DNA from 3 places in the Streptomyces sp. NBC_00631 genome. Region 3 is predicted to be linked to each of the others. Evidence: riboswitches for the same ligand, from Rfam matches in the RefSeq annotation. Region 3 holds a riboswitch; each other region holds the start of a gene.
What was found. Region 3 has a riboswitch for thiamine pyrophosphate ahead of thiO (glycine oxidase ThiO). Riboswitches for the same ligand answer to the same signal wherever they lie in the genome.
Positions count from the first base shown of each region.

Region 1 (5,886 bases), 4.7 Mb from region 3:
ATCGCCGTGATCCGCGACTTCCTCGGCGTCGACGAGAAGGACTGGCACCGCTGGGCGGCCACCGGCGAGGCGCTGCTCTCCGCCGGTCCCGACGCCGAGGAGCGTGCCCGGGAGGCCGCTCGCGCCACCCGCGCCCGGATCGCCGAGCTGCTGCACAGCCGCCGCGAGGAACCTCGCGAGGACCTCGCCGGGGTGCTGGCCCAGGCCACCGCCGACGGCGAGATCACCGACGACGAGGCGATCTCCCTGGCCACCGCCATCCAGGTCAGCGGCGGCCACGCGGTCCGCAACAACAGCGGCTCGATGATGTACGCGCTGCTCACCCACCCCAGGCACCTGGACCGGCTGCGCCGCGAGCCGGAGCTGCTCCCCAAGGCGGTGGACGAGCTGTTCCGCTACGTCCCGCACCGCAACGGCGTCGGTATCCCGCGCGTCGCCGCCGAGGACGTCGAGGTCGGCGGCCAGCTGATCCGCGCCGGTGACGTCGTCTACAACGCCTACGTCGCCGCCAACCGCGACCCCGCCGTCTTCACCGACCCCGACGACCTGGACTTCGAGCGGGCCAACGGTCCCCACCTGGCCTTCGGGCACGGCCCCCACCACTGCATGGCCGCGATCATGGCCCGCATGGAGGCCGAGATCATGATCGGCTCGGTGCTCGCCCGCTTCCCCGGCATCCGGCTCGCCGTGCCACCCGAGGAGGTCGAGTTCCAGCGCCAGGGCCTGATCCGCGGACCGCGTACGCTGCCCGTGACCTGGTGACCGGCGAGGGCCGAGGAGGACTCCACCATGCTGACGACCACCTACGTCCCCGGCGCTCCCAACTGGCTCGACCTGGGCACCCCGGACACCGGCGCGAGCGCCGCCTTCTACGCGGCCGTCTTCGGCTGGGGACACCGGTCGGCGGGACCGGAGGCGGGCGGCTACGGCTTCTTCGAGCAGGACGGCAGGAAGGTCGCCGGGATCGGCCCGCTCACCGGGGAGGGCGCGAGCCCGTCCTGGAGGGTGTACTTCCACACCCCGGACGCCGACGCCACCGCCAAGGCCGTGGAGCAGGCCGGCGGCAGCGTCCGGATCGCCCCGGCGGACGTCTTCGCCTTCGGGCGGGCGGCCGCCTTCGTCGACCCCACCGGCGCCGACTTCGCCGTCTGGCAGCCCGGCGAAACCCAGGGCCTGGACCTCGTCGCGGTCCCCGGCAGCCTGGCCAGGACGGAGCTGTACACCACCGACGCGGACGCGGCGAAGGCGTTCTACGGTTCGGTCTTCTCCTGGCGGACGACCGATGTGCCGATCGGCCCGGCACTGACCTACACGGTTCTCTTCCCCGCCCCCGGTGACGCGTCCTCCCACGGCGGTCTGATGCAACTGCCCCAGGCCAACCTCGACGCCGGCTCCACCTCGGAATGGCATCCCTACTTCGAGGTGCGGGACTGCGACACCACACTCGCCTCGGCCACCGAGGCCGGAGCCACCGTCCTCATCCCGGCCACCGAGGCCCCGGGCATCGGCCGCTTCGCCATGTTCCTCGACCCCTCCGGTGCCCCTTTCGCCATCATCACCACCGCCAGAAGCTGAACTCGCTCCCGGGGCCGTGCCGGCCCCGGACCCACCGTCGCAGGCCACCCGAATCGATCTGCGACACTGGTAGAACCATGCCCAAGCCCGGAGAACTTACTTTCGTCGCGCCGCGCGGAGCCAAGAAGCCGCCGCGGCATCTCGCTGATCTCTCGCCCGCCGAGCGCAAGGACGCGGTGGCCGAGGTCGGGGAGAAGCCGTTTCGTGCCAAGCAGCTCTCGCAGCACTACTTCGCGCGGTACGCGCACGACCCCGAGCAGTGGACGGACATCCCGGCCGGCTCGCGGGACAAGCTGCGGGAGGCGCTGTTCCCCGAGCTGATGACCGTCGTACGGCATCTGTCGACCGACGAGGGGACGACGCGCAAGACGCTGTGGCGGCTGTTCGACGGCACGCTCGTCGAGTCGGTGCTGATGCGCTACCCGGACCGGGTGACCATGTGCATCAGCTCGCAGGCGGGCTGCGGGATGAACTGCCCGTTCTGCGCGACCGGGCAGGCCGGGCTGGACCGGAACCTGTCCACCGCCGAGATCGTCCACCAGATCGTCGACGGGATGCGGGCGCTCAGGGACGGGGAGGTGCCCGGCGGTCCCGCGCGGCTGTCGAACATCGTCTTCATGGGGATGGGCGAGCCGCTCGCCAACTACAAGCGGGTCGTCGGAGCCGTCCGGGCGCTGACCGACCCCGCCCCGGACGGGCTCGGCCTCTCGCAGCGAGGGATCACCGTCTCGACCGTCGGACTGGTCCCGGCCATCCACCGGTTCGCCGACGAGGGCTTCAAGTGCCGGCTCGCGATCTCCCTGCACGCCCCCGACGACGAACTGCGCGACACCCTCGTCCCCGTGAACACGCGGTGGAAGGTGCGCGAGGTCCTCGACGCCGGGTTCGAGTACGTCGAGAAGAGCGGGCGGCGCCTGTCCATCGAGTACGCGCTCATCCGCGACATCAACGACCAGGCGTGGCGCGGTGACCGGCTGGGCCGGCTGCTCAAGGGCAAGCCCGTGCACGTCAACCTCATCCCGCTGAACCCGACGCCGGGTTCGAAGTGGACCGCGTCGCGGCCGGAGGACGAAAAGGCGTTCGTCGAGGCGATCGAGGCGCATGGTGTGCCGGTGACGGTCCGGGACACCCGTGGGCAGGAGATCGACGGCGCCTGTGGTCAGCTCGCGGCCACCGAGAGGTGAGCGCCGTAGGGACCGAGCGGTAGGATCTGGCCAACACATCTTCATATTCCGACAGGGGAGCGCCACAGCGCTGAGAGTGCGGCAACCGGGCCGCAGACCCTCTGAACCTCGCCCAGGTCATTCTGGGTAGGAAGTTCGGTCATTACTCAAGCTGTTGCGCCCTGCCCGCACACCGCGGGCGGGGCCGCGTCTCTTCCTGGACAACCCCAGGAGGAAAACACCAGTGCACACCAGGACCTTCGTGGCCGCGGCCGTCGGGCTCGGGCTCGTGACGCTGTCCGCATGCTCGTCCTCGGCGGACAGCGGAGCCGACTCCAAGACCGTCACCCTCGTCAGCCACGACTCGTGGGCCGTCTCCAAGAACGTGCTCAAGGACTTCGAGAAGCGGTCCGGCTACCAGGTCAGGGTCCTCAAGGACGGCGACGCCGGGCAGGCCGTCAACAAGGCTATCCTGACCAAGGACAACCCGCAGGGCGACGTCTTCTTCGGGGTCGACAACACCCTGCTGTCCAGGGCCCTCGACAACGGTCTCTTCCAGTCGTACGAGGCGAAGGGGCTCGGCACGGTCGGCACGGCGTACCAGCTCGACGCGGCCAAGCACCGGGTCACACCCATCGACTACGGCGACATCTGCGTCAACTACGACAAGGCGTACTTCACCAAGCACAAGCTGAACCCGCCGACCTCGTACGCCGATCTCGTCAAGCCGCAGTACAAGAACCTCCTCGTCACCGAGAACGCGGCCACCTCCTCGCCGGGGCTCGGCTTCCTGCTCGGGTCGGCCGCCCAGTACGGGGACGGCGGGTGGCAGGGCTACTGGAAGAAGCTCACGGCCAACGGCGTCAAGGTGGTCGACGGCTGGGAGCAGGCCTACGACGAGGAGTTCTCCGGCTCGGCCGGCGGCAAGAAGGCGGGCGGTGACCGGCCGCTCGTCGTGTCGTACGCCTCCTCCCCGCCCGCCGAGGTCATCTACGCCGACCCGAAGCCGAGCACCGCGCCCACCGGGGTCGCGACCGGCACCTGCTTCCGGCAGATCGAGTTCGCCGGGCTGCTGAGCAACGCCAAGAACACCAAGGGCGGCAAGGCGCTCATCGACTTCCTGGTCTCCAAGGAGTTCCAGGAGGACATGCCGCTGAACATGTTCGTGTACCCGGTGGTCAAGGGGGCCAAGGTGCCTGCCGAGTTCACCGAGTACGGGCCCGCCGCCCAGGATCCCGAGACCATGGCGCCCGACAAGATCGCCGCCAACCGTGACCAGTGGGTCAAGACGTGGACGTCACTCGTACTGAAGTAGCCCCGCGAAGGGGCCGTTCGGGGAGCGCGGCGCGGCTCGGTCTGATGGCCGTGCCCGTCGCGTTCTTCGGCGTCTTCTTCGCCTGGCCGGTCGCGGCGATCGTCACGCGCGGGCTGAAGGCCGACGGGGTGTGGCAGTTCGGGAGGATCGCCGATGTCGTCGGTCGGTCCGACATCCGGCACGTGCTCTGGTTCACCACCTGGCAGGCGCTCGCCTCCACCGCGCTCACCCTGCTGGCCGCACTGCCCGCCGCCTACGTCTTCGCCCGCCTCGACTTCCCGGGCAAGCAGGTGCTCCGGGCCGTGGTGACGGTCCCCTTCGTGCTGCCGACGGTCGTCGTGGGGACCGCCTTCCTCGCGCTCGTCGGGCGGGGCGGACTGCTGGACGAGCTGTGGGGGGTACGACTCGACACCACCGTCTGGGCCATCCTGCTGGCGCACGTCTTCTTCAACTACGCGGTCGTCGTACGGACCGTGGGCGGGCTGTGGGCCCAGCTGGACCCGCGGCAGGAGGAGGCCGCCCGGATGCTCGGCGTCTCCCCGCCGGCCGCCTGGCGGAAGGTCACCCTGCCCGCGCTCGCGCCCGCCGTGGCCGCCGCCGCGCTGATGGTGTTCCTGTTCACCTTCACCTCCTTCGGTGTGGTGCAGATCCTCGGCGGGCCGACGTTCTCCACCCTCGAAGTGGAGATCTACCGGCAGACCTCCGAGATCTTCGACCTCTCCACGGCCGCCGTCCTCACCCTCGTACAGTTCACCGCGGTCGGCGCGATCCTCGCCGTGCACGCGTGGACGGTACGGCGGCGGGAGAGCGCGCTCAGGCTGGTAGACCCGGCGGTGACGGCGCGCCGGCCGCGCGGGGCCGGGCAGTGGGCACTGCTCGGCGGGGTCCTCGCCACCATCGCCGTACTCCTCGTCCTGCCGCTGGCCGTGCTGGTACGGCGGTCGCTGGACGGCGGGTTCGGTTACTACCGGGCGCTGGGCGACGCCGACGGCGGGACCTTCCTGGTCGCGCCGATCGAGTCGGTGGTCAACTCCCTGGAGTACGCGGTCGCGGCCACCGCCATCGCGGTGGTGATCGGCGGGCTCGCCGCCGCCGCGCTGGCCCGCCGGGACGCGGGGCGGCTGGTACGGGGGTTCGACGCGCTGCTGATGCTGCCGCTCGGGGTGTCCGCGGTGACCGTCGGCTTCGGTTTTCTGATCGCGCTCGACAAGCCGCCGCTGGATCTGCGCCAGTCCTGGGTTCTGGTCCCGCTGGCGCAGGCGCTGGTCGGCGCGCCCTTCGTCGTGCGGACCATGCTGCCCGTGCTGCGGGCCGTGGACGAGCGGCTGCGGGAGGCGGCGGCCGTGCTCGGGGCGTCGCCCTGGCGGGTCTGGCGGGAGGTCGATCTTCCCCTGGTGCGGCGGGCGTTGCTGATCGCGGCGGGCTTCGCCTTCGCGGTGTCGCTGGGGGAGTTCGGGGCGACCGTGTTCATCGCACGGCCCGACAACCCGACCCTGCCGGTGGCGGTGGCCCGGCTGCTGTCCCGCCCCGGTGATCTCAACTACGGCCAGGCGATGGCCCTTTCCACGATTCTCATGGTGGTGTGCGCGGTGGCGCTGCTGGTTCTTGAGCGGCTGCGGACCGACCGGACGGGGGAGTTCTGATGCTGCTGGCTCTCGACGCGGCCACCGTGCGGTTCGGCGGACGGGCCGTCCTCGACGCCGTCGGCCTGAAGGTGGCCGAGCACGAGGTGGTGTGCGTGCTCGGACCCAGCGGAAGCGGCAAGTCGACGCTGCTGCGGGCGGTGGCGGGGCTGCAACCGCTGCACTCCGGGCGGGTGTTGCTCGACGGGCA
Region 1 covers NZ_CP107734.1:7,788,031-7,793,916, forward strand. Annotated here, with positions in the region: gene OHB00_RS35915 (cytochrome P450) at 1-762, shown strand, start outside; gene OHB00_RS35920 (VOC family protein) at 790-1,575, shown strand; gene rlmN (23S rRNA (adenine(2503)-C(2))-methyltransferase RlmN) at 1,653-2,759, shown strand; TPP riboswitch at 2,803-2,910, shown strand; gene OHB00_RS35930 (thiamine ABC transporter substrate binding subunit) at 2,983-4,053, shown strand; gene OHB00_RS35935 (ABC transporter permease) at 4,098-5,696, shown strand; gene OHB00_RS35940 (ABC transporter ATP-binding protein) at 5,696-5,886, shown strand, end outside.
Region 1: linked by a shared signal. The riboswitch ahead of OHB00_RS35930 (thiamine ABC transporter substrate binding subunit) and the one ahead of thiO (glycine oxidase ThiO) in region 3 are both predicted to bind thiamine pyrophosphate.

Region 2 (5,886 bases), 2.4 Mb from region 3:
GGGCCTACCTGCAGTTCCTGCGGGAGCGGAACATGTCGGTCGGCCTGTACGCCCTCGACGCGGGCTCGCACGACCCGCAGCAGCCGCACAACCAGGACGAGGTCTACTTCGTCGTCAGCGGCCGTGCCGCGATCACCGTCGGTCTGGAGACCACCCAGGTGGCGCGGGGCAGCGTGGTGTACGTGCCGGCCGGGGTGGCCCACAAGTTCCATCACATCAGCGAGGATCTGCGGGTTCTGGTCGTCTTCTCTCCCCCTGAGGCCTGACCTCACCCCTCGGGGTTCCCTAGGGGAAGGGTCAGGGGAGGACAAGGGATCCAAGGCCCCCGTACGACCCCTTCGCGGCTCTAGCATCGGGTGCAGGACATCGCATCGTGCGGCACGCACGAGACCGTACGTGCCGGAGCGCACGAGAAAGCGGAGGACAGGGCAATGCGAGAGATCTTCACGGGTCTGCCGTGGTGGGTGAAGTGGATCGCGGTGCCGGTCATCGCGCTGGTGGTGTTCGGCGGTCTCATCACCGCCGTGATCAGCTGGGTGGTCTTCCTGCTCTTCAAGCTGCTGATCTTCGTCGCGCTGGTCGGCGGACTGATCTACATCGTGCGGAAGTTCATGTCGAACTCCTCGTCGAAGAGCGACTGGTGAGATCAGTGGGAATCGGTGGCCGGTAACAGGAATCACCGGTTCCCTCGGGGGAGGGAAGTTTCCCGCACGGGCCGACCGGAAGCGCCGGCGGACGGTTAGAGTCGCTGACCCCCTCGCGCTCCGGGAGTGACCCTTGGCCACGCTTGACGCCACCTCCGCACCCACGGAACATCCCCCACCCCCGACCCAACGCCGTTCCGGCACACCGCCCGTACAGCGGCCCGCCGCCCCGGCCGACCCCGCACAGCCGCATTCGGCCACCCTGATCGGCTCCGTGCAGCGTGCGATGCGCCTGCTGGAGTGCGTCGCCGGGCACGAACACGGCGCCCCCGCCAAACAGCTGGCCCGGGAGACCGGCCTCGCCCTGCCCACCGCCTACCACCTGCTGCGCACCCTGGTCCACGAGGGCTATCTGCGCCGTGAGAAGGGGTTGTTCTTCCTCGGTGAGGCGGCGGAGCGGCTGAGCAGCAGTGGAGCGCAGCAGAAACGTCGCAGCGCGGTCGTCGAGACCCTCGCCGACTGGCGGGATTCGATCGGGGTCCCGGTGTACTTCGCCATGTACCGGGACGGCGAGATCGAGGTCATGTGCGTCTCCGACTCCCCGGGTACCCCGGCGGTCGAGGAGTGGGCCGACTTCCGCGAGACCGGCCACGCGCACGCCATCGGCCAGTGTCTTCTCTCCCAGCTGGACGAGGACGTCCGCCGCGACCATCTCGGCCGCTATCCCGTGCGGCCCCTCACCCCGTACACGGTCCGTGACGGCCAGACGCTGCTGCGACGGCTGGAGCGGACGCGGCGGATGGACCCGGTGGTGGAACGCCAGGAGTACGCGCTGGGGACGGTCTGTGCCGCGATTCCCCTCACCGTCGGGACCACGGCCGCCACGATCGCCATTTCCCTCCCCCTGCACCAGGCCGACCGGCTGCTGCCGGCGGTCCAGCAGTTGCAGGCCGGAGTGGGCCGGCATCTGGGGTCCCTGGCGATCGCTATCAGTATCTGAAAACTCACTCCTTGTGATCTCCCGTGTACGTTCAGCAAGATTTGACCACCATCAAGGGATAAATCCCGGCCAGTCGGTGTCATATGACGGGGTAGGCAATGCGCGAGTCCGTACAAGCAGAAGTCATGATGAGCTTTCTCGTCTCGGAGGAGCTCTCCTTCCGCATTCCCGTGGAGTTGCGCTACGAGACCTGTGATCCCTATGCCGTCCGGCTCACCTTCCACCTGCCCGGGGACGCGCCGGTGACCTGGGCCTTCGGACGGGAGCTGCTGATCGACGGGGTGGGGCGGCCGTGCGGCGAGGGAGATGTGCACATCGCGCCCGCCGACTCAGAGGTGCTGGGCGAGGTGCTGATCCGGCTTCAGGTCGGCGGCGACCAGGCGATGTTCCGGTCCTCCGCGCCGCCGCTGGTGGCTTTCCTGGATCGCACGGACAAGCTGGTGCCGCTTGGTCAGGAGGGCTCGCTCGCCGACTTCGACGCCCATCTCGACGAGGCTTTGGACCGCATCCTGGCCGAGGAGCAGAGCGCAGGCTGAAGCGTCACGGCACGGTGCGCGCACCGCTCCGCCGAGCCGCGTGTGGACGCGCAGGAACGCTTCTGCGCGTCCACGAGGCCCTTACCGGGCCAGTTGTCCTCGCCCGCGCCGTCCACGGCTCACCCCCGTAGTCCGTGCCTCACCGCTTCCGGCGCCGACCCCGTCCACCGCGCGCCGACGCCGATGCGGTTGGCCCCGTTGACGCGGCCTCCATGGCCACGGCCGTCTCCGCGCCCGGCCGGTCGGCCGACACCACCAGGGCCGCGAGCAGCGTGGTGACCGGCACCGAGGCGACCAGGCCGATCGAGCCGACCAGCGTGCGCACGATCTCCTCGGCCACCAGCTCGCTGTTGGCAACCGTGGCCACACTGCTCTGCGCGATCGAGAAGAGCAGCAGCAGCGGCAGTGCGGCGCCCGCGTAGGCAAGCACGAGGGTGTTGACGACGGAGGCGATGTGGTCGCGGCCGATGCGGATGCCCGCCCGGTACAGCCCGCGCCAACCCATCGTGGGGTTGGCGTCGTGCAGTTCCCAGACGGCCGAGGTCTGGGTCACCGTCACGTCGTCCAGGACACCCAGCGAACCGATGATGACACCGGCCAGCAGCAGTCCGCTCATGTCGATCGACGGATACAGGCCGTGGATCAGGCCGGTGTTGTCGTCGGTGTTGCCGGTGAGCGCGGCCCAGTCGATGAACTCCGAGCCGAGCAGGCCGATCAGGCACAGCGAGACCAGCGTGCCGAGCACCGCCACCGAGGTCCGGGCGGACAGCCCATGGCACATGTACAGGGCGATCAGCATGATGGCGCTCGATCCGACCACCGCCACCAGCAGCGGATTCGAGCCCTGCAGGACGGCCGGCAGGATGAACAGGGTCAGCACGAGGAAGCTGACGGCCAGCGCGACCAGCGCCATCACACCGCGCAGCCGGCCCACCACCACGACCGCGAGCGCGAAGATCCCGGCCAGCAGTGCCATCGGGAACTTCCGGTTCACGTCGGTGACCGAGTACTGCAGGTCCTTGGGCGCGGAGGGCTCGTACGCGGCCACGACCTTCTCGCCCTCGTGCAACTGCCGGGACTGGTCGGGCTGCACGATCTCGGTGAAGGTACGGCCCTCGTCCTTGCCGGCGTCGACCCGGACCGTGGCCTTCTTGCAGGTGCCGCCGTCCTCCTGCTTCGAGGAAGTGCCCTCGGCGGTGGAGGTGTCGCCGGTCGAGCCCCCTCCGGAGGCGTTGACCGACTTGCAGCTGACCGAGACGACCTTGGTGACCGTCGCCGCCTGTGTCTGGCGGTCGAAGCCGACCCCGGTGCGCTCGTGCGGCGGGGCACCGCCGGGCCACAGCACCACCAGGCCGACCACGACCGCAGCAGTGAAAGGGATGAGGATCGCCGCGATGACCTTGCGCAAATGCTTGGAGACGGGTGCGGCGGGGCCGTGGCTGTGGCTGTGCCCATGTGAGTGGCCTGGGGCCTGGCCGTTGGCCGAGTGGTCATGGGTCTGACGAGGGCCGGGGCCGGGTTGGGGGCCGTGGGCGTGAGCGTGGCCGTTGTCGTCATGGTGGGCATGGCTGGGAGCGTGTCGGTGGTCGTACTGCTCGCCCTGCCCGTGGATGTGGCCGTCACCGGCACCATGGCCCCCGTGGCCGGGTCCACCGCCCTGCGAGGCGCCGTTGCCGCGCCGCGGCTCGGGGGGCGGATAGGGGTGCTGCTGTGTCGAGGTCACCGCCAGATCATCGCAAGAACGACCGGGGCCCTCTGTTCACCGCGCCCGAATTGACGCTAGCGTGGAGGCACCTTTGCACACGCGGGAGCTCGGAGCACCGGGCTGAGAGGGCGCTGACCTCCGTATTCGCGATGTTTCACGTGGAACGAGTGATGTTTCACAGGAGCGTCGCCCGACGGAAGCCGCTGCGTCGACCGCCGAACCTGTTACCGGGTAATGCCGGCGTAGGGAGTAGGTCTCATGACCAACAAGGACGCACGCACGCCTGCCTCCAACCAGGACGAACAGCCCATTGCGGACGAACCGTCCCCGGAAGGCGGGAAGTCCATCGGCTGGCACAAGGGGTACGTCGAGGGCACGCGCCCCGATCTGCGGGTGCCGGTCCGTCAGGTGCATCTCACCAACGGGCAGTCGGTGACCCTCTACGACACCTCTGGGCCGTACACCGATCCGCTTGTCGAGACCGACGTCCGCAGGGGCCTGCCGCCGCTGCGGGAGAACTGGATCATCGCCCGCGGCGACACCGAGGAGTACGCGGGCCGGCCCGTCCGTCCCGAGGACGACGGGATCAAGCACACCTCGCCGCGCGGCGGCCTGCGCAACCTGGACGCTGTCTTCCCGGGCCGCCCGCGTCAGCCCCGGCGTGGCCGGGACGGCGAGGCGGTGACGCAGCTCGCGTACGCACGCCGGGGCGAGATCACCCCGGAGATGGAGTACGTGGCCATCCGCGAGAACGTTTCTCCCGAGGTGGTCCGCGAGGAGATCGCGGCGGGCAGGGCCGTACTGCCCGCCAACGTCAACCACCCGGAGATCGAGCCGATGATCATCGGCAAGCGGTTCCTGGTGAAGGTCAACGCCAACATCGGCAACTCCGCGGTCACCTCCTCCATCGAGGAGGAGGTCGAGAAGATGACCTGGGCGACCCGCTGGGGTGCCGACACGGTCATGGACCTCTCCACCGGCCGCAACATCCACACCACCCGCGAGTGGGTGCTGCGCAACTCCCCCGTCCCCATCGGCACGGTGCCGCTCTACCAGGCCCTGGAGAAGGTCGACGGCAGGGCCGAGGAACTGACCTGGGAGATCTACAAGGACACGGTCGTCGAACAGGCCGAGCAGGGCGTGGACTACATCACCGTCCACGCGGGCGTGCGCCTGCCGTACGTGCCGCTCACCGCCAACCGCAAGACCGGCATCGTCTCGCGCGGCGGCTCGATCATGGCGGCCTGGTGCCTCGCGCACCACAAGGAGTCGTTCCTGTACGAGAACTTCGAGGAACTCTGCGAGATCCTCGCCGCCTACGACGTCACGTACTCCCTGGGCGACGGCCTGCGCCCCGGCTCCATCGCGGACGCCAACGACGAGGCCCAGTTCGCGGAACTGCGCACGCTCGGGGAACTCAACCGGATCGCCAAGCGTTTCAATGTACAGACCATGATCGAAGGCCCGGGCCACGTCCCGATGCACAAGATCAAGGAGAACATCGACCTTCAGCAGGAGATCTGCGATGAAGCTCCGTTCTATACGCTCGGCCCGCTGACCACGGACGTCGCACCGGCGTACGACCACATCACCTCCGGCATCGGTGCCGCGATGATCGCCTGGTGGGGCACGGCGATGCTCTGCTACGTCACGCCCAAGGAGCACCTGGGCCTGCCCAACCGGGACGACGTCAAGACCGGTGTCATCACCTACAAGATCGCAGCCCATGCGGCCGACCTCGCCAAGGGCCACCCGGGCGCGCAGGAGTGGGACGACGCGCTGTCCGACGCCCGCTTCGAGTTCCGGTGGGAGGACCAGTTCAACCTCGCCCTGGACCCGGACACGGCCCGCGAGTTCCACGACGAGACGCTTCCGGCGGAGCCGGCGAAGACGGCCCACTTCTGCTCGATGTGCGGGCCGAAGTTCTGCTCGATGAAGATCTCCCAGGACATCCGCCGCGAGCACGGCGGCAACCGGGCCGAGGTCGAGGCGGGTATGGCG
Region 2 covers NZ_CP107734.1:5,552,609-5,558,494, reverse strand. Annotated here, with positions in the region: gene OHB00_RS25495 (cupin domain-containing protein) at 1-266, shown strand, start outside; gene OHB00_RS25490 (DUF5326 family protein) at 432-644, shown strand; gene OHB00_RS25485 (IclR family transcriptional regulator) at 907-1,644, shown strand; gene OHB00_RS25480 (SsgA family sporulation/cell division regulator) at 1,743-2,180, shown strand; gene OHB00_RS25475 (YibE/F family protein) at 2,320-3,903, opposite strand; TPP riboswitch at 3,975-4,151, shown strand; gene thiC (phosphomethylpyrimidine synthase ThiC) at 4,144-5,886, shown strand, end outside.
Region 2: linked by a shared signal. The riboswitch ahead of thiC (phosphomethylpyrimidine synthase ThiC) and the one ahead of thiO (glycine oxidase ThiO) in region 3 are both predicted to bind thiamine pyrophosphate.

Region 3 (5,886 bases):
GCATGGCGAACGCCATCCGCTCGGGATCCTGCGCCCGGGTCACCGCCGACGCCAGCATCACCCCGGCGCACCCCAGCTCCATCGCCAGCGCCGCGTCCGACGCCGTACCGGCTCCCGCGTCCAGAATCACCGGCACCCGGGCGTGCTCGACGATCAGCTGGAAGTTGTGCGGGTTGCGGATCCCGAGCCCGGAGCCGATCGGCGACCCGAGCGGCATCACCGCCGCGCACCCCACGTCCTCCAGCTTCCGGGCCAGCACCGGATCGTCGTTCGTGTACGGCAGCACCGTGAACCCGTCGTCCACCAGCGTCTCCGCCGCGTCCAGCAGCTCCACCGGATCCGGCAGCAGCGTCCGCTCGTCGGCGATGACCTCCAGCTTGATCAGGGAGGTTCCCAGCGCCTCCCGCGCCAGCCGGGCGGTCAGCACGGCCTCCCCGGCGGTGTAGCACCCCGCCGTGTTCGGCAGCACCCGGATCCCCAGCCGATCGAGGACCGACAGCACGGAGCCCCGTACCCCCGGATCCACCCGCCGCATCGCCACCGTGGTCAGCTCGGTGCCGGACGCGACGAGCGCCCGTTCCAGCACCTCCAGGCTGGGCGCACCCCCGGTCCCCATGATCAGCCGGGAGGAGAACGTCGTACCCCCGAGGACGAACGGATCGTCGGCCATGGCTCAGCCTCCCTGCACGGCGGTGAGAACTTCCACGCGGTCACCTTCGGCGAGCCCGGTCGCCGCCCACTGACCGCGCGGCACGACGGTCTCGTTGACGGCCGCGGCCACGCCGGACGGCGCCGCCGTGAGGGACCGTACGAGGGTGTCGAGCGCGGTGCCCGGGGCGATCTCCCGGCGCTCCCCGTTGACGGAGATGGTGACGGAGATGTTCATACGGTCTGCTCCACGAGTACGGCGGGGACGGGGTCGAACCGCTTCGGCGTGAACGGACGGGCCTCCGGCGGCAGCTCGCCGCCGGCCAGCAGCTCCGCCATCACGTCCCCCGTGACCGGTGTGAGCAGCACCCCGTTGCGGTAGTGCCCGGTGGCCAGCAGCAGCCCGTCGAGGCGGGTCGGCCCGAGCAGCGGCGCGTTGTCGGGGGAGCCGGGGCGCAGTCCGGCCCGGGTCTCGGTCAGGGGCAGCTCGGTGATGCCGGGCACCAGCTCGTGCGCGTCGCGCAGCAGCTCGTACACGCCGCCCGCCGTGACCGTCGTGTCCCAGCCCAGCTCCTCGCTGGTCGCGCCGACGACCAGTTCGCCGTTCTCCCGGGGCACCAGGTAGACGTTCCCGCCGCGCACCACGGCCCGTACGGTCCGGCTGAGGAACGGCGCGTACCGCGCGGGCACGGTCAGCCGCAGCACCTGCCCCTTCACCGGCCGCACCGGCGGCCGCACCTCGTCGGGGACGCCCGCCAGCCTCCCGCTCAGGCTTCCGCCGGCGAGTACCACCTGATCCGCGCCCAGCGCCTCACCCGCGCGGGTGACGACACCGGCGGCCCGCTCCCTGACCACCTCCAGCCGCTCCGCCCAGTCGCGGTGGAACACCACCCCGGCCCGCTCGCCCGCGGCCACCAGCGCGGCCGCCAGCCGACGCGGGTCGATCTGGTGGTCGCCGTCCACCCGCAGCCCGCCGCGCACGCCCGGCGCGAGCATCGGCTCCAGGCGCCGGCACTCCCGCCCGGACAGCCATTCGGACTCCAGGCCCGACTGCTGCTGGAGGGCGTGCAGCTCGCGCAGATGGGCCCGGTCGTCGGCGTCCAGCGCGACCGCGAGGGTGCCGCAGCGCCGGTAGCCGAGGTCGTGGCCGGTGAGTTCGGTCAGCTCGGCGGCGAAGCCGGGATAGCGGTGGGCCGAGGCCAGGTTGAGCCCCAGCAGGGTCTGCTCGCCGTAGTGCAGTTCGGTGACCGCGGCCAGCATCCCGGCCGCCACCTGCGCGGCCCCGCCGCCGGGCCCGGGGTCGACCACGGTGACGGCGAGCCCGCGCTGAGCCGTTCGCCAGGCCGTGACCAGGCCGATGATCCCGCCCCCGATGACGAGGACGTCGGACGTACGTGAGGACATGGGCGTCCAGCCCCTCCCTTCGCCGGCATGACCCGGATCAGGTTCGTACGGTCGGAGGCCGCCAGCCTCCCTCTCAGCCCGGTGCGTCCGGGCTCCCGCGTGTGCTTCCCCGCCACCCTAGCCCGCGCGGCTCCACCCTTGTAAGACGGCCTCGGACGGCGCTGTGCAACAGGTCACTCGCCACGACCCCTGACTGACTCTTTGTCAGTTGTCTATCGTTCTTGTCTATGGTGATCAGGTGAGCGAGCAGACGCAGCGACGGGGCACGTCACAGGCACGGCGCGTGGTCGTCGTGGGCGCGGGCATGGCCGGGGTGCAGACCGCCGTCGCCCTGCGCGAGCAGGGATTCACCGGCACCGTCACACTGATCGGCGCCGAGCCGCACCAGCCGTACGACCGGCCGCCGCTCTCCAAGGCCGTGCTGCTCGGCAAGTCGGAGGGCTCCGCCTTCGAGGTCGACTTCGAGGCGCTCGGCATCGAGCTGGCGCTCGGCCGCGAGGCGCTGGGCGTGCGCACCGCCGACCACGAGCTGGACACCGAGGCCGGACCGGTGCCCTACGACGTCCTGGTCCTTGCCACCGGTGCCGAGCCGATCACGCTGCCCGGCACCGAGGGCGTGCCCGGCGTCCACTTGCTGCGCACCCTGGACGACGCCGAGCGGCTGCGGCCCGTACTCGCCCGGCAGCACGACATCGTGGTCGTCGGTGCGGGCTGGATCGGCGCCGAGTTCGCCACCGCGGCCCGCGAGGCCGGCTGCGCGGTGACCGTCGTGGAGGCCGCCGACCGCCCGCTCGCGGGAGCGCTTCCCGCCGAGGTCGCCGCGCCGATGGCCGCCTGGTACGCGGACAGCGGCACCGCACTGCGCACGCACGCGCGCGTGGCGCGCGTCGAGCCCGGCGCTGTGGTGCTCGACGACGGCTCGCGGCTGCCCGCGGGCGCCGTCGTGGTGGGCATCGGCGCCCGCCCCGCCACGGCCTGGCTGACCGGCTCCGGCATCGAGCTGGGCGCGCATCGCGAGGTGCTGGCCGACGACCGCCTGCGCACCACCGCCCCCGAGGTCTACGCGGTCGGCGACTGCGCCTCCTTCCCGTCCGGCCGCTACGGCGAGCGCCTGCTGGTCCACCACTGGGACAACGCCCTCCAGGGCCCCCGCACGGTCGCCGCCAACATCCTCGGCGAGACCGACGCCGTCTACGACCCGGTCCCGTACTTCTGGTCCGAACAGTTCGGCCGCTTCGTCCAGTACGCCGGCCACCACGCCGCGGCCGACCGCATGGTCTGGCGCGGCGACCCGACCGGCCCGTCCTGGAGCGTCTGCTGGCTGCGCGAGGACCGCCTGGTAGCCCTGTTGGCGGTAGGCCGCCCCCGGGACCTGGCCCAGGGCCGCCGCCTGATCGAGGCGGGTACCCGTATGGACGCCGAGGCCCTGTCCGACCCGGCCCGCCCTTTGAAGAACGCGACTACAGCGCCCCGATAGGGGCGGGGCCGTGACATGTGCGGCTCCGCCGCGTGGGCGCGACCAGCCCCCGTGGCGCCGCACCCGAACCACGACCCGTCCCGGCACTGCCATCGCGGCCCGCTCGTCGGAGCGCCTACCCTAGATCCCGTGACCGAGATTGACGCAAAGATCGATGCTCTCGTCCCCGCCTGGCTCAACCTCCCCGACATCGCGGAAATGATGGACGTCGAGGTGACCCGCGTGCGGCAGCTGGTCAAGGAGGGCCAGCTCATCGCCGTCCGCCGCGGTGAGAACAGGGCGCTGCACGTCCCCGCCGCCTTCATCGACGGGGACAAGGTCGTCAAGGGCCTGTCCGGGACCCTGACGCTCCTGCGGGACGACGGCTTCACGGACGAAGAGATGCTGGAGTGGCTCTTCACCCCCGACGCCACCCTGCCCGGCACCCCCGCGCAGGCGCTCAGCGAGAATCGCGGCACGGAGGTGAAGCGCCGCGCCCAGGCGCTCGCCGTCTGAGGCGACCAGTACTGACACAACGGGGGATAACCGATGACCGACACCGCCCGCGCCCAGCTGGCCGACGCCCGGCTCTACCTGTGCACGGACGCCCGCAAGGAGCAGGGCGACCTCGCCGGGTTCCTGGACGCGGTCCTGGCGGGCGGTGTCGACATCGTGCAGTTGCGCGACAAGGGCCTGGAGGCCGGCGAGGAGCTGGAGCACCTCGCCGTGTTCGCCGACGCCTGCGCCCGGCACGGCAAGCTGCTCGCGGTCAACGACCGCGCGGACGTGGCCCACGCGGCCGGCGCCGACGTGCTCCACCTCGGCCAGGGTGACCTGCCGGTCCCGGCCGCCCGCGCGATCCTCGGCCCGGACGTCCTGATCGGCCGCTCCACGCACGCCGAGCCGGAGGCCGCCGCGGCCGCCGTGCAGGACGGTGTGGACTACTTCTGCACCGGCCCCTGCTGGCCCACCCCCACCAAGCCCGGCCGCCCCGCCCCCGGCCTCGGCCTGGTGCGGTACACCGCCGCCCTGGGTACCGACCGCCCCTGGTTCGCCATCGGCGGCATCGACCTCGGCAACCTCGACCAGGTGCTGGACGCGGGCGCCCGCCGGGTGGTCGTGGTCCGCGCGCTCACCGCCGCCGGCGACCCGGGCGCGGCGGCGGCCGAGTTCGCCGAGCGGCTGCGCTCGCGGTAGCGCGCAGGGGGGCGCTGTCCGGAAACTTGTCCAGTATCCGGACGCGAGGTCGACAATTCGGGCAAATATCCCGAGTTCGGTTGGGTGACCGTCCACCCCTGACTAACCTGCGGGTATGGCCCTCGGAACCGCATCCACCAGGACTGACCGCGCACGCACCGTGCGCGACATGCTCGCCACCGGCAAGATCACGTACTCGTTCGAGTTCTCGGCGCCGAAGACCCCCAAGGGTGAGCGGAACCTGTGGAGCGCGCTCCGGCGGGTCGAGGCGGTCGCTCCCGACTTCGTCTCCGTGACCTACGGCGCCGGCGGCTCCACCCGCGCGGGCACCGTCAAGGAGACCGAGCAGATCGTCGCCGACACCACGCTCACCCCGGTCGCCCACCTCACCGCGGTCGACCACTCGCTGGCCGAGCTGCGGAACATCATCGGCCAGTACGCGGACGCCGGGATCCGCAACATGCTCGCGGTGCGCGGCGACCCGCCCGGCGACCCGATGGGCGAGTGGGTGGCGCACCCGCGAGGGCTGACCTACGCGGCCGAACTCGTCCGGCTCATCAAGGAGTCGGGCGACTTCTGCGTGGGCGTCGCCGCGTTCCCGGAGATGCACCCGCGCTCCGACGACTGGGACACCGACGTCCGGCACTTCGTCGACAAGTGCCGCGCGGGCGCCGACTACGCCATCACGCAGATGTTCTTCCAGCCCGAGTCGTATCTTCGCCTTCGCGACTCGGTCGCCGCGGCCGGCTGTGAAACTCCGGTCATCCCGGAAATTCTGCCGGTCACCAGTGTGAAGATGCTGGAACGGCTGCCCAAACTCAGCAACGCGGCCTTCCCGGACGCCCTGAAAGAGCGGATCCTCACAGCCAAAGACGATCCGGCGGCGGTACGCTCCATTGGCATCGAACACGCCACGGAGTTCTGCGCCCGGCTGCTGGCCGAGGGAGTGCCCGGACTGCACTTCATCACGTTGAACAGCTCCACGGCGACGCTGGAGATCTACGAGAACCTGGGCCTGCACCATCCCCCGCAGGCCTAGACCGGCCGCACCGGAGTACGACACACTGCGTAGCGGTCACTGGAGGAGGGGCGTACATGGGCTGGACGGTCCTCTACGTAGCGTTCGGCATCGTCGCACTGTGGTTGCTCGGCGAGGTACTGCTGCAGTACAAGGCGCGGCT
Region 3 covers NZ_CP107734.1:3,119,651-3,125,536, reverse strand. Annotated here, with positions in the region: gene OHB00_RS14335 (thiazole synthase) at 1-670, opposite strand, end outside; gene thiS (sulfur carrier protein ThiS) at 674-886, opposite strand; gene thiO (glycine oxidase ThiO) at 883-2,052, opposite strand; TPP riboswitch at 2,050-2,161, opposite strand; gene OHB00_RS14320 (NAD(P)/FAD-dependent oxidoreductase) at 2,291-3,529, shown strand; gene OHB00_RS14315 (Rv2175c family DNA-binding protein) at 3,659-4,024, shown strand; gene thiE (thiamine phosphate synthase) at 4,058-4,705, shown strand; gene metF (methylenetetrahydrofolate reductase [NAD(P)H]) at 4,821-5,744, shown strand; gene OHB00_RS14300 (hypothetical protein) at 5,801-5,886, shown strand, end outside.